One region of the Geobacillus sp. YF-1 genome, then DNA from elsewhere that is predicted to be linked to it. Evidence: riboswitches for the same ligand, from Rfam matches in the RefSeq annotation. Region 1 holds a riboswitch; the other holds the start of a gene.
The links. Region 1 has a riboswitch for cobalamin ahead of ACTVIM_RS08885 ((2Fe-2S) ferredoxin domain-containing protein). Riboswitches for the same ligand answer to the same signal wherever they lie in the genome.
Positions count from the first base shown of each region.

Region 2: another riboswitch for cobalamin. It lies ahead of ACTVIM_RS04565 (ribonucleoside-diphosphate reductase subunit alpha); the one in region 1 lies ahead of ACTVIM_RS08885 ((2Fe-2S) ferredoxin domain-containing protein).

Region 1 covers NZ_CP199850.1:1,761,139-1,765,818, reverse strand. Annotated here, with positions in the region: gene ACTVIM_RS08900 (DNA topoisomerase III) at 1-576, shown strand, start outside; partial or broken gene ACTVIM_RS08895 (glycerophosphodiester phosphodiesterase) at 827-934, opposite strand; gene rraA (ribonuclease E activity regulator RraA) at 1,106-1,591, shown strand; cobalamin riboswitch at 1,651-1,843, shown strand; gene ACTVIM_RS08885 ((2Fe-2S) ferredoxin domain-containing protein) at 2,030-2,434, shown strand; gene ACTVIM_RS08880 (energy-coupling factor ABC transporter permease) at 2,437-3,177, shown strand; gene ACTVIM_RS08875 (energy-coupling factor ABC transporter substrate-binding protein) at 3,182-3,475, shown strand; gene ACTVIM_RS08870 (energy-coupling factor transporter transmembrane component T family protein) at 3,459-4,187, shown strand; gene ACTVIM_RS08865 (energy-coupling factor ABC transporter ATP-binding protein) at 4,193-4,680, shown strand, end outside.
Region 2 covers NZ_CP199850.1:899,281-903,960, reverse strand. Annotated here, with positions in the region: gene ACTVIM_RS04570 (ribonucleotide-diphosphate reductase subunit beta) at 1-89, opposite strand, end outside; gene ACTVIM_RS04565 (ribonucleoside-diphosphate reductase subunit alpha) at 288-2,570, opposite strand; cobalamin riboswitch at 2,701-2,894, opposite strand; gene asnB (asparagine synthase (glutamine-hydrolyzing)) at 3,203-4,680, opposite strand, start outside.

The DNA of each region.
Region 1 (4,680 bases):
ATGCTGAAGGAACGAAAATACATTGAAGTAAAAAATAACCTCGTTTATCCGACGGACAAGGCGAAAGTATTGATCGAGGCGCTCGGCGGCACGATTCTCGCCTCGCCGGAAATGACAGCGAAATGGGAGCAGCGCCTAAGCGAAATCGGCGAAGGAGCGGCCTCGCCCGCCGCGTTTATGGAACAGGTGAAAAAGCTGGCGCAAAAAGTGGTCGCTGACGCCATCGCCGCCGCCCCAGCTTGGAATTTCAACGGGGTCGACACCGCCTCGATCCAGCGGACGAGAACGAAAAAAACGATCGGTGAGAAGCTCGGGCCGTGCCCGCTTTGCGGAGGGACCGTCATCGACAAAGGAACGTTGTACGGCTGCGACCAGTACGCGAAAACAAAATGCTCGTTTACGATCGCCAAACGCATTCTCGGCAAATCGATTTCGGCGGCCAATGTGAAAAAGCTGCTGGCAAAAGGAAAAACCAATGTCATTAAAGGATTCAAAAAAGGCGGAAAAACGTTTGACGCTGTCCTTGTGTGGGATGAAAACGAGAAGAAATTGTCGTTTCAGTTTCCGAAGCGGTAATGAAGGCAACAGAGGAAATAGGGGGCGGGGCGCTTGGCGCAAGGGCGGACCAATGGCGTCCTGTCCTTTTTTGCCGGTTCCCCCGTTTGCGGCTCTTGAATCCGTTCCATCAGCCGCTTCGGCTCGCTTGGCGCGGCGGCCTCCTTTTTCATAAAGGATACACCGAATCGGATCAGATGGAAACGATTTTGTTTTTAAACAATAATAATATTATGTAAACTAAAATTCCGGCCTTCTCTCTGAAGGCTAGTCAATAGTCGGGCGGCCGGCGGCAAGCGGCGATGCGAGCCGGGCGGTCGGGATAGTCGGTAAAGATCCCGTCTACGCCCATGGCGCATAGGCGCGCCAGATCGTGCGGGGCCATTTTTTCGTTCGCCGGACAGCGAGGACGAGCCAATACGTTCAACGTCTAGTTTAGCAAAACTCCACATCCGCTTTTTTCAAATATAAACAGCGCCGCAAAAAAGCGTAGTCGGCAGGACTTTGGCGAATGGCGGCGAATGCAAAAAAGGGAAAGGGGAGAGCGACAATGAAAACAGCCGATTTATGCGATCAATTTTTAGACGAGCTGCAAGTATGCGAGGTGCCGTTCCAATCATATGGCGGAAAACAGATGTTTTCCGGACCGATTGCGACGGTTGACGTGTGGGAGGACAACGTGCTTGTCCGCGAAGCGCTCGAGACCGTTCCAGCGGGGACGGTGTTGGTTGTCGACGGAAAAGGGTCGCGCCGCGTTGCGTTATTCGGCGACCGATTGGCGCAACTCGCCTGCGAGAGGGGGCTCGCTGGCGTCATCATCCACGGCTGCATCCGCGATTCCGCAGAAATCGGTGCGATGCCGATCGGCGTCATGGCCATTGGCACGTGCCCGGTGAAAAGCAAAAAAGAGGGAAAAGGTGCCCGCGATGTTGTGCTCGAGTTTGGCGGTGTCCGTTGGGAACCGGGAGCGTACGTGTACGCCGATGCGGATGGCATCGTCGTGGCCCGCGACGATTTGTCGGCAAAAAACGGTTGACGGCAGCGTCCCGCTTGTACTACGATGGAGACGGATGCTTGTTCCATGACAGTGTAGATATGGTGAAGAACCCACAAGGTGCCTGAGCTCGTCAAACCGGCTCGGGTGAAAAGGGAAGTCCGGTGAAAATCCGGCACGGTGCCCGCCACTGTGATGGGGAGCTTGCGGCAACAAGTCACTGAAGAGAACTTCGGGAAGGCGCCGCAAGCGATGATCCTAAGTCAGGAGACCTGCCTTGTTTGGGTCGGACGGATGCCTACGGGACTATAGGCAGACGTGCGGGAGAATGAGGGCTGCATAAGGCCTGTTTGGTTCGTTTAAGACTTTTTTGTATACATTTTTCTGCACCTCTGCTGTAGAGGTGCTTTTTCTTTTGCCTGAAACCTGCTCGTCTGTCTGCATCTGAATTCTATCATTCTAGCCAAAAGGGGGGATTCGATGGCGACGTGGGATTTGCGGGGAATGAGGCATCATTTGTTCATTTGCAACGGCGGGACGTGCCTCCGTCATGGCGGGGAGGAAGTGACGCTGGCGGTGCGCGAAGAGATCGCCCGCCTTGGTTTGGACGATCTTGTTCATACGACGCGAACGCGCTGCAACGGCCGCTGCCAGGATGCATGCGTGATGATCGTCTATCCGGAGGGCGTCTGGTACCGAGAAATGACGCCGGAAAAAGCGCGGGAGGTGGTGCGCATTCATCTTTGTGAAGGGGCGCCGATTCGCGAATGGGCGACGTATGAGTTTGATGAGGAGGCAGGATGCAAATGGGCGCCAGCAGGGGAAAGCGAGGCGCCGGTTGGGAAGCGGAAAACGGCCAATGAACCGAAGGAGGCGAATCGATAATGATGCGAACAAGTCGTTGGCTTGTCATCGCGGCGCTATTGACAAGTTACTTCTTCTTGACGAATGAACAAGACGCGTACGCCATGCACATTATGGAAGGATTTTTGCCAGCGAAATGGGCGCTGTTTTGGTGGGGATTGTTTCTTCCGTTTTTCTTGTTGGGTTTACGTCGTCTCGTCCGCACGCTGAAAGAGCATCCGGAACAAAAGCTGCTCATGGCCTTGGCTGGGGCGTTTACGTTCGTGCTGTCAGCGCTGAAAATTCCGTCCGTCACCGGCAGCAGTTCCCACCCGACCGGCATCGGCTTCGGGGCCGCGTTGTTTGGGCCGTGGGTGATGGTTGTCATCGGCACGCTAGTTCTTCTGTTCCAAGCGTTGCTGCTTGCTCATGGCGGATTGACGACATTGGGGGCGAACGCTTTGTCGATGGCGGTCGTTGGGCCGCTGGTTGCGTTTAGTGTGTATCAGCTGCACCGGCGCGGTCTTGTTTCACATCGGGTGGCGCTGTTTTTAGCTGCCTGTTTGTCAGATTTGGCGACCTATGTCACTACATCCGTTCAATTGGCAGTCGCGTTTCCAGCGCCGGATGGCGGCGTGCTCGCTTCGTTTTTAAAATTTGCCGGCATTTTTGCCATCACTCAAGTGCCGCTGGCGGTGACGGAAGGCATTTTGACGGTGATGGTCTGGAACTGGCTCGCTTCATACCAAGCTTCTCCGCTATTTGAACGGGAAAAGGGGGCGTGATTCGATGAAGAAAAACCGGTGGCTGTTCGCTTTCGCCTTGGTGTTGATCCTTCTTCCGCTTTGGTGGGCGCGCGGCTCGGAATTTGGCGGCACCGATGACCAGGCGGAACGGGCGATTCAAACGCTCGCTCCGCATTACCGGCCGTGGTTTGAATCGATTTTCACCCCGCCGGGCGGCGAAGTGGAAACGCTGCTGTTTTCGCTGCAAGCCGCCCTTGGCGCCGGTGTCATCGGCTACGTGATCGGCCTGTATAAAGGGCGGTCGGAACGGAAGAACGGGCATGATTCGCGAGTTTGATCGGTTCGCCTACGACAATCGGCTGCGAACGTGGCGAGCGGAATGGAAGCTGGCGATGGCGCTGATTTTGTTGGTGCTTGGGATGATAAGCAGCTGGCGCGAACAGCTGCTCATTATGGCGGGGATGACGTATTGGATCATCGGTCGCGCCGGTGTACCGCTTTCGCTGTATGGAAAAGCAATGGCCGCCGCTTCAGTTTTTTTAGGAGTCAGCTTATTGACCATGATCATTTCTATTTCCCTTCCCTTTCATTTGTCTATTTCCTATAGCCAGCTGCGGCCGGCCGCTGAATTGGCCGTGCGCTCGTTGGCGGCGTGGTCTTGTTTGTTTTTCCTTTTGATCACTACGCCGGCGCCGGAATGGTTTGCCGTCCTGCGGCGTTGCCGTCTTCCGGCGGCGGTCATTGAGCTTTGTTTTTTGATGTACCGCTTCATCTTTTTGCTTGAGCAGGCGGCGGCTGAGCTGTGGCTGGCGTTGCGCGCCCGCAACGGGGGAACACATTGGCGGCATGGGGGGATGCTCATGTACCAATTGTGGCTGAAGGCCGGGCAATCGTACGAAGCGCTCGGGTGTGCGCTTACCGCTCGCGGAGGAATCGACTCGTTTGTCTATCGACATCAGCCGTTGGACACAAAACCACATACCATTGATATGGCGGCCGGCGCCGCGTTAATCGGGCTGCTGCTCGGCATGGTTTGGTGGAAAGGGTGAAAAAGGTGCTGCTACGGATGGAACAAGTGCGCTATGCTTACGATTCCTCGCGCGATGTGCTCAACGGGGTTGATTGGGAAATTCCAGCAGGAAAAAAATGCGCGCTCATCGGCGCAAACGGCTGCGGCAAAACGACGCTGTTTCTTCATCTGAACGGATTGCTGCGGGCCCGGTCGGGCGCGCTGTATTGGAAAGGGAGCAACATGTATGAGCGCGGGGCCGATTGGCGGCGCTGGCGGCGTGAAGTCAGCCTCGTTTTTCAAAATCCGGAACATCAGCTGATTGCGCCGCTCGTGCGCGATGAATTGGCGATTAGCCTCGCTCACGCTGGGGTCAATGAAGAACAGATGAGAACCGCTTTGTCGGCGCTTGTTGATGAATACGGACTCGGTGATTGGCTCGATCGCCCGACCCACCAGCTCAGCCTTGGACAGAAAAAGTGGCTGACGCTTTGTTCGGCGATGGCGACAAAGCCGGACTTGCTTGTGTTGGA
Region 2 (4,680 bases), 860 kb from region 1:
ACATTCGAGCAGCGGCCGTTGATGATGCCCGTCGAACGGTTCGGCGCCTCCGGATCCATAATGGGCCGTTTGACTAAGCCGATCGTCATCGTCCATTCCTCCCTTTCGTTTTCTATAAAAGAATTTCTGATCTCCATGTCCCATCTTGATCACCTGACAAGCTGGCACGGTGACAAGAAGAGCAACAATGCCATGGAAAACCAAGTTGCAGTTTATATAAGTATCGTGCGCGCGGCCAACCGCCTACGCCTCTCTGGCACAAGGAAGTGAGCCTCTTTTGGCCCCGGTCAGCTCGCGCACGAATCGCACTCTTCGATCGTCCCCGATGTCGAACGCACGTAATACGTCGTTTTCAACCCCGACTTCCACGCTGTCAAATGCAAATCGAGCAGCTCCTTTGCCTTGATCGTATTCATGACGTAGAAGTTAAACGAGATGGCTTGGTCGACATGGCGCTGGCGCGCGGCGTTTTGCTTGATGCTCCAACGTTGGTCGATATGGTACGCCGATTTGTAATACCATGTCGTCTGTTCGTTTAGATCCGGCACGGTCACAGGAATTTTATAATCTTTCTTTTCCTCGGCATACACTTTTAAGAAAATCGGATCGATGCTCGCCGTGCTGCCGGCGATGATCGACGTCGAGGCGTTGGGCGCAATGGCCATGATATAGCCGTTGCGCACCCCGTAGCGGGCCACATTGCTCTTGAGTCGGTCCCAATCGAGCTCGCCGTGGCTTTGGTAGCCGCGCCGTTCGAAATAAGCGCCCGTCTGCCAATCCGATCCGGCAAACGCCGGGTAGCTCCCTTTTTCTTTGGCGAGCTCCATGCTCGCTTGAATCGCCAAATACGCGATCGTTTCATACAGTTCATCGGCGTAGCGGACCGCTTCCTCTGACTCCCAGCGAATGCCTTTTAACGCCAGCAAATGATGCCAGCCAAAAGTGCCAAGCCCGACAGCGCGGTATTTTTCGTTCGTCAAACCGGCCTGCAGCACCGGAATGTGATTTAAATCAATGACATTATCAAGCATCCGCATTTGAATCGGGATGAGCCGCCCCAACACCCCATCGGTCACCGCACGCGCCAAGTTGATCGACGATAAATTGCAGACGACAAAATCGCCCGGGATTTTTTCGATCACAATCACTCCGTCTTTCACATATTGCCGCTTCATCACCGTCGGGCTTTGGTTTTGCGCGATTTCCGTGCAAAGGTTGCTGCAGTAAATCATCCCGAGATGGCGATTCGGATTTTGTCGGTTCACTTCATCGCGGTAAAACATAAACGGCGTCCCCGACTCGAGCTGGCTGCGCATAATGCTTTTCATCACTTCGATCGCCGGCACTTTTTCTTTCGACAGCCTCGGTTCGTTGACGCATTGCCAATATTTCTCCCGAAAGCTGCCCTTCCCTTTTTCCTCATCATAAAAGTCTTCCAAACTAAATCCCATCACCGTCCGCACTTCATGCGGATCAAACAAATACCAGTCGCCGCGCTGTTCGACCATTTCCATGAACAAATCAGGGATGCAAACGCCGGTGAACAAGTCATGCGTCCGCAGCCGTTCGTCGCCGTTGTTGAGCCGCGCATCGAGAAACGCAAAAATATCTTTATGCCACACATCCAAATAGACGGAAATAGCTCCCTTTCGCTGCCCAAGCTGATCGACGCTCACCGCTGTGTTGTTCAGCTGCTTCATCCACGGGATGACGCCGGAGGAGACCCCTTTGAATCCTTTAATGTCGCTGCCGCGCGACCGGATTTTCCCTAAATAGACCCCAATGCCGCCGCCCGATTTCGATAAATTGGCGATGTCGGTGTTGCTGTCGTAAATCCCTTGCAAACTGTCATCGACCGTGTCGACAAAGCAGCTCGACAGCTGGCCGTATGACTTCCCGGCGTTGGCAAGCGTCGGCGTCGCCACGGTCATGTATAGGTTGCTTAACGCCCAATACGCTTCCTTCACCAACTCAAGCCGCCGCTGCTGTGGTTCATTGGCCATAAGCGTCATGGCGATAATCAAAAATCGCTCCTGCGGCAACTCATACAACCGCCGCTCATAATCGCGGGCCAAATACCGATCCGCAAGCGTGCGCAACCCTATGTACGTAAACAACTTGTCCTTCTCCGGATCAAGAAACGCACCGATGGACTCAATTTCTTCTTTCGTATAACGTTCAAGCAGCAGCGGATGATATACTCCTTGTTCCGTCAGCGCAACAAGGAGCGAGTAGAAATCGCCATACCGCTTGCGCTCCTCGTACCCGCGCTGCCGTGCTGCCTCGCGGTACAGTTGTTGCAAATACAGGCGGGCGCACACAAACGTCCATTCCGGCTCCTCCTCACTAATATACGACAGCCCTTCCAAAATGGCGGTTTGATATAGCTGCCGGAAGGTGACCATCTCTTTTCGGCTGAGAAGCTGCCATACACGTTCTTCATATTCCTCGAGCGACAGACGGACAAAGTCGGCCGCCGCCTGCTCCACCAACCTAGCAAACTCCTCGCGCGAAAATGATTTCTCTTTTCCTTGATCATCGACAACAATTGATTTCGTCGACACTGTCATTCGTTTCCCCTCTCCTCCATAAAAAAATCCGCTCGGGCAGGCGAGCGGATGAAACGACAGACGGAAAAAGGCAGACGAACTCCCTTTTTCTTTTCCCCTATCGTTTCATCTTCTCACACCCCGAAGAACATGAAACGTTCCAAGCAAGGCAGGTCTCCTGACTCGTGCATCGTCCTACTTTGGGTCCTTCCCAGCGGCGCTAAATGGCTCTTGCCGCCAGTGGCCATCCCATTTCGTCCGCACATACAGTTGCGGGGGCAGTTCCGGATTCACACCGGATTCCCTATTAAGTCCTGATGGACACCATTGCTTGGCACAACGATATATAGTTGTTTGAAAAAGCAAATAAATCAATATATAGTGGATGATCATCCTGATGGAACAAGCATATACTAAAACAACAAGAATTGCAAGGGACAAGCGAGATTTTCTCAATCAATCCTTAGAAGGCCGTTGAAAAACATTGGTTTCCTTTGGTCAATGAATAAAAGTGTGCAGTGTTGCAAGACTTTTCTATTGGAGAAACGATTCCGAGAAGCAGTTGCGCGAGTCAATCACCGCCCCTTATAGTTTTCGGGCCAAAACAGACAGACGCCCCGGCCGAATTCCGGGACGCCTCGTCCTGTTCCCCCTTACGCCTCAAAAGCAGGCGCCAGCGGCTTTTCCTTTTGTCCAGATGAAACAAAATCATAGGCTCGCTCTACATACACTTGATGCCAAATCATAAACGCCAACACCGTCCACAGCTTGCGGCTATGGTCCGCTTTCTGCTGCGCATGCTCATCGAGCAAGCGATACAGCACGTCTTTATGGAACAAGTGGTCCGTTTCGCTGTCGTGAATAAGCTGTTTCGCCCAATCATACATTTCGTTTCTCAACCAATGACGAATCGGCACAGGAAATCCTAATTTTTTTCGGTTTAATACATGATCCGGCACGATGCCTTCGGCCGCTTTGCGCAAAATATATTTCGTCGTGCCGTTGGCGGTTTTCATCTCCGGAGCGATCGTAGCAGCTGCTGCAAACACCGCTTTGTCCAAAAACGGCACCCGCAACTCAAGCGAATGCGCCATCGTCATTTTATCGGCCTTAACTAAAATATCGCCTCTCAGCCATGTATGGAGATCAATGTACTGCATCCGGTTGACCGGCGGATAATGAACGGTTTCTTGATAGAGCGGCGCGGTCACCGTTGTATACTCACGGCCTTTTTCATACGTTTTGAGCAAGGCCGCCTTTTCCGCTTCACTGTATATTTTGGCGTTCCCGATATACCGTTTTTCAAGCGGGGTCGTGCCGCGCTCTAAAAAGCTCTTCCCTTTCACCCCGTCGGGAAGCCACTTGGCGATGAAGCGCAGCACGCTCTTCACCGCTCCCGGCATCCGCTCCAACCACCGCAACGACTCTGGTTCACGATAAATGTTATAGCCGCCAAACAGCTCGTCCGCCCCCTCGCCGGAAAGCACCACAGTAACATGCTTTCTCGCTTCACGGGCGACAAAATACAGCGGCACCGCAGCCGGATCCGCCAACGGATCATCCATATGCCACATAATTTTCGGCAGCTCGTCCATATACTCCTGCGGCGAAATGACATAGCTGATATTGTCTACGCCCAGCTTCTCAGCCGTCTCCTTGGCCACATCGATTTCGCTGAACCCTTGCCGCTCAAACCCGACCGAAAACGTCTTTAAATCCGGATGAAACTGTTTGGCGATCGCCACGATAAACGAGGAATCAATGCCGCCCGACAAAAACGCCCCGACCGGCACATCGCTGCGCATATGGACACGGACCGAATCAACCAACGCCGTGCGGATGTTCTCAACCAATTCCTCCTCCGACTGGCGAACAGGGCGGAAAAACGGCTTCCAATAGCGATGAATCGTGAGCGGTTCACCGACTCGTTTCTTGATATAATGCCCCGGCTCCAACTTCGAAATACCGGCCGACATCGTCGATGGTTCGGGGACGTATTGGAAGGTTAAATAATGCTGGAGCGATTCATGATCTACCGTTTCCTCCCCAAGCGCAAGCAAAAGGCTTTTCTTCTCCGAAGCGAAAAACGTGCGGCCGCCTTGTTCCGCATAGAAAAACGGTTTAATGCCGA